2 regions of the Trujillonella humicola genome follow, and region 2 is predicted to be linked to the other one. Evidence: riboswitches for the same ligand, from Rfam matches in the RefSeq annotation. Region 2 holds a riboswitch; the other holds the start of a gene.
The links. A riboswitch is a leader RNA that binds a small molecule or an ion and turns the genes downstream of it on or off. The one in region 2 is predicted to bind cyclic di-AMP.
Positions count from the first base shown of each region.

Region 1: another riboswitch for cyclic di-AMP. It lies ahead of ACK586_RS04660 (transglycosylase family protein); the one in region 2 lies ahead of ACK586_RS00065 (C40 family peptidase).

Region 1 covers NZ_JBJNRJ010000005.1:97,029-99,219, forward strand. The annotation lists gene ACK586_RS04655 (NAD(P)-dependent alcohol dehydrogenase) at 1-609, opposite strand, end outside; gene ACK586_RS04660 (transglycosylase family protein) at 699-1,295, opposite strand; cyclic di-AMP (ydaO/yuaA leader) riboswitch at 1,298-1,452, opposite strand; gene treY (malto-oligosyltrehalose synthase) at 1,654-2,191, opposite strand, start outside.
Region 2 covers NZ_JBJNRJ010000001.1:9,337-11,527, reverse strand. The annotation lists gene ACK586_RS00070 (hypothetical protein) at 1-8, shown strand, start outside; gene ACK586_RS00065 (C40 family peptidase) at 59-1,192, opposite strand; cyclic di-AMP (ydaO/yuaA leader) riboswitch at 1,228-1,320, opposite strand; gene ACK586_RS00060 (hypothetical protein) at 1,691-1,894, shown strand; partial or broken gene ACK586_RS00055 (YhjD/YihY/BrkB family envelope integrity protein) at 1,816-2,191, shown strand, end outside.

The DNA.
Region 1 (2,191 bases), on a different contig from region 2:
GACGTCCTCGGCGCGGGCCGTGACGACCCGGTCGGCACCGAGCGCCTCGACCGCCTCCCGGTGGCCGGGGGCGACCGCGGTGACCCGGACTCCGCCGGCCGCCAGCAGCTGCACCGCCGCGGAGCCGATCGCCCCGGTCGCGCCGAGGACCAGCACGCGCTGCCCGCGGGCCACCCGCGCGACCCTGGCCATGGCCAGCGCGTAGTGCGCGCCCTCGGTGGCCGCCGCGCCCTCGGCGAAGCCGACACCGGGCGGCAGCAGCGCCACGGACGCGCTTCCGGCCACGGCCAGCAGTTCGGCGTGCGCGCCGAAGCGCCCCTCGACGTAGCCGAACACGCGCTGACCGGTCGAGAACCGGGTCACGGCGGGCCCGGTCCGCTCGACGACGCCGGCGAACTCGGTGCCCAGCACCTGCACCCGGGGCCGGGGGAACCCGGTGAGCAGCCGGACGGGGAACGGCGTTCCCGCCCGGTAGGCGCAGTCCGTGCGGTTGACCGTGGTGGCGTGCACCCGCACCAGCACGTCGCCGTCGCCGACCCGCGGCGGGTCCACGTCGAGCACGCGGACGACGTCCGGTGGCCCGTAGCGGGTGCGGACGGCGGCGCGCACCCCCGGACCGTAGCGGCCTGCGCCGACCGCCGGGCGGGGCCGTACCGCCGGTGGCCGGCCGGTGTCCCGGCCGGACCGCCGGCGGCCGGTCAGACGGCCAGCCGCTGCCCGACGTAGATCCTGTTCGGATCGCCGACCGTGCCCCGGTTCATCGCCCAGAGGGCGCGCCACCCGCCGTCCACGCCCTGGGCCCGCGCGATCTTGGCGAGGGTGTCCCCGGGCCGGACGACGTAGCTGCCGGAGGCGGCCGGCGCCGCGGCCGCGGGGCGTGCGGCCGGGGCCGGCGCCGGGGGAGCCGGTGCCGCCGCGGCCGGGGTGCTCCCGCCGCGCAGGTGCCGGCCGCAGGTCGGCCAGGCGCCGACGCCCTGCCCGACGAGCACCCGCTCGGCCACCGCGATCTGCTGCGCGGGGGTGGCCAGGTCGGCGCGGGGGGCGTACTGCAGCCCGCCGTAGCCCACCCAGGTCGGCTGGTAGAACTGCAGCCCGCCGTAGTACCCGTTACCGGTGTTGATGCTCCAGTTGCCGCCGGACTCGCACTGGGCGACGCCGCTCCAGTCGTGCCCGGGGGCGGCGCCCGCGGGTGCGGCCATCAGGCCGATCCCGAGGGCCGCGGAGCCGACGGCGACGGCGCCGCCGCGCAGGAGCGTCCGGATGCGGGCGCGCGAGGGCGCACGGTGCTGGGACATGGTGATCCTCCCGATCACCGCCTGCGAGGTGAGCTGTCGGGTTCGGGCGGATCGGTGCCCGGCCGCGCAGAGGCGGCTTCACCCCGGGGCGCGCGTGCGCGCCCGATGGGTCCCCCGCCTCCGTCCTCGATGGGTCGAGGTCAGGCGTGCGGCGGACGGAGTTCGGCGGACCGCGGCCTGGTGCCGAGCGCGCGTGTTGCGCCGTGCACACGCAGAGCCTGGGTGCTGCGGCGGTGTCCGGCCCCTCGGCGGCGCCGGGTCCCCCGGGGTGTCGTCGGCGTGGCGGCGACAGGCCGGGCCGGGGAGCGCCGGCCGTCCCCGGCCCGTCACAGCCTGTCGCCGGAGGTCGCGGTCCCTCTCAGTCGCGGACGAGCAGCGCCACCGGCAGCCCGGACAGCACCGTCGCGAGGGGCAGGCCGCCGGCGGTGGACACCGACCGCTGCCCGGTGAGGACGTCGCGCCAGGCGCCGGTGGGCAGCTGCAGCGCGGTGTCGCCCCACCCCGTGGCGGCCAGCCGGGCCGGCAGCCGGGTCGCGACGGTCACCGCTCCCCGGTCGAAGGCCACCACGTGCCCGGCCGCCGGCCCCGTCGCCGTCACCGGGGTGTAGCCGGCGAACAGCTCGGGGGAGTCGCGGCGCAGCCGCAGCACCCGGGACACCACGAGCAGCTTGGCCGAGCCGGTGTCGTCGACGTCCGGCACCCAGCCCTCGTCCAGCCGGGCCAGCAGCCGGCGGCGCAGGTCGTAGTCCACCGGCCGCCGGTTGTCCGGGTCGACCAGCGAGTGGTCCCACAGCTCCGTGCCCTGGTAGACGTCCGGGACGCCGGGCATCGTCAGCTGCACCAGCTTCTGCGCGAGCGAGTTGGACCGGCCCAGCGGGGCGATGCGGGCGACGAAC
Region 2 (2,191 bases):
CCCGGTAGGGGCCCGCCGCGAGCGCGAGCGAGCGGTGGAGGACGGGGAGGCCCGTCGACTACCCGGCGATGCGGCGGGCGCCGGAGTAGCCGCCCATGGAGTCGATCGAGGCGACCTTCACGACGTCCCCGGACGTCGGCGCGTGCACCATCTGGCCGTTGCCGATGTAGATGCCCACGTGGCTCACGGGGCTGTAGAAGAAGACCAGGTCGCCGGGGCGCAGGTCGGCGCGGGAGACGGCCTGGCCCATCTGGGACTGCATCCGGCTGGAGTGCGGCAGGCTGATCCCGGCGGCGCGGAAGGCGTACTGGGTCAGTCCCGAGCAGTCGAAGGAGCGCGGCCCGGCGGCGGCCCACACGTAGGGCTTGCCGCGCTGGGCCATGGCGGTGTCGATCGCGACCTGGGCGGCCCCGCCGCCGGTCACGACCGGCGCGGAGGGCGCCGAGGCGGCCGGCCCGGAGGGTTCCGAGGTCGCCGTCGCCCCGGTCGACTCCTCGCGGTCGTCGCGGCTGGCGGTGGTCTCGGCGTGCGCCGCTGCCGCCGCGGCCAGCGCGGCCTGCTGCTCGGCGGCGGTCAGCCGCTGGAAGTCGGCCCGGTACTCGGCGATCTCGGCCTCGAGCGCGGCCTGCTGCGCGGCGACGGCGTCGTAGGTGCGCTGCGCCTCGGCGGCCGCGGCGTCGGCGGCGGCACGGGCGGCGGCCGCCGCGTCGCCGGCGGACACGGCCGTGGTCAGCAGGTCGCTCTGGTGGTCGGCGACCATGCCGAGGACGGCGACCTGGTCGATGAACTCCTCCGGCGACTCGCTGGTCAGCAGGGCCGCCAGCGAGCCACCGGTCTGGCCGGTCCACGCGCTGCGGGCCACACCGCGCACCTGCTGCTGCGCGCCCGCGACCTGCGCCTGCGCCGCGTCGGCGGCGGTCGTGGCCTCCGCCGCGGCGGCCTGCAGACCGAGGAGGTGCTCTCGTGCCTCGTTGAACTGCTCGGTCACCGCCTCGAGCTCGTGACCGCGGGCGGCCATCAGCTCGGCGGCCTCGGCCGCGGTGCCCGGCTCCTCGGCCCCCGCGGGAGCCGGCACGAGGGTCACGCCGAGGGCCACGCCGATCGCGGAGGCCAGCAGCAGCGCCCGGCGGGTGACCGGGCTGCGGCGGGGGTGGTGCGGGCGCGCGGGGAAGGCACGCTCAGGGGTCGCCATGGTCCGGCGGCTCTCCGTTTCTCCGACGGCCGCCTACCGGGTTAGCTGACGGGTTCGGGCGGGAGAACGCCCGGTGCTCGCGGGAGGTCCGCGGGCACTGCACCCCAGGACTGCGGTGGGTCCCCGGCCCGGCGTCCCCTCGGGAGGGTCGGCCGGCTCGACGGCGTCCGCGGGGTGTCACCCAGGTCGGTGACGCTGCGCCCCTCCGGACGCACAGACGGTAAGCGCCGTGACGGGTCCGTGACAATCACCAGCGTGTAATTCGTTTGCTCACGGTGAGCGACCGATTCCGTGCCGCAACCTCCGGGACGGCGTCCCTACCCGAGGACCGGGGGGCTGACCTGCACTGACGCTTCGAACCGGCCCGCGCACCGGAGCCGTGCCGGACGGCCCCGGGGCGGGAGCCCGCGGTGACCCCGGCCACGCCCCCGGATGACGGCGTCGGGCCCTGTCGTCCGCCGGGTTTGCCGGTGCGGTCCCGCGTGCACTCTGCGGGGCATGCGCATCACCCGGCGGGCACTGACCCGCCCGCTCGTCGCCCTCGCCATCGCCGCCTCCGTGACCACCGGGTGCAGCAACACCGAGGGCGGGACGAACACCGACGTGGACCGCAACGAGCAGGAGTGCGGCACCGCCGAGAACACCGCCGACTGCGCCGAGACGGAAGGCCCGTCGACCCAGACCTCCGAGTCCGAGGGCTGAGCACCTCGGGCTCCCCGCTGCCCGCGGGGTCCGCGTGGACCCGAGCCCGGGTCCGCGCGGAGCTGCGCTTCCTCGGGGCCACGGTCCGCGACCGGCTGCGCGGCCGCGACCTCGCGCTGATCGGCGCCGGGCTGACGTTCTACGCCGGGATCGCCGTCATCCCCCTGCTGCTCGTGGCCGTGCGGCTCACCGGCCTGGTGATCGGCGCGGACGAGGTGCAGCGGCTCACCGACCGCCTGGTCGAGGTGCTGCCGGCCGAGCTCGGCGCCCCCGACGTCGTGGTGGACCTGGTGGACG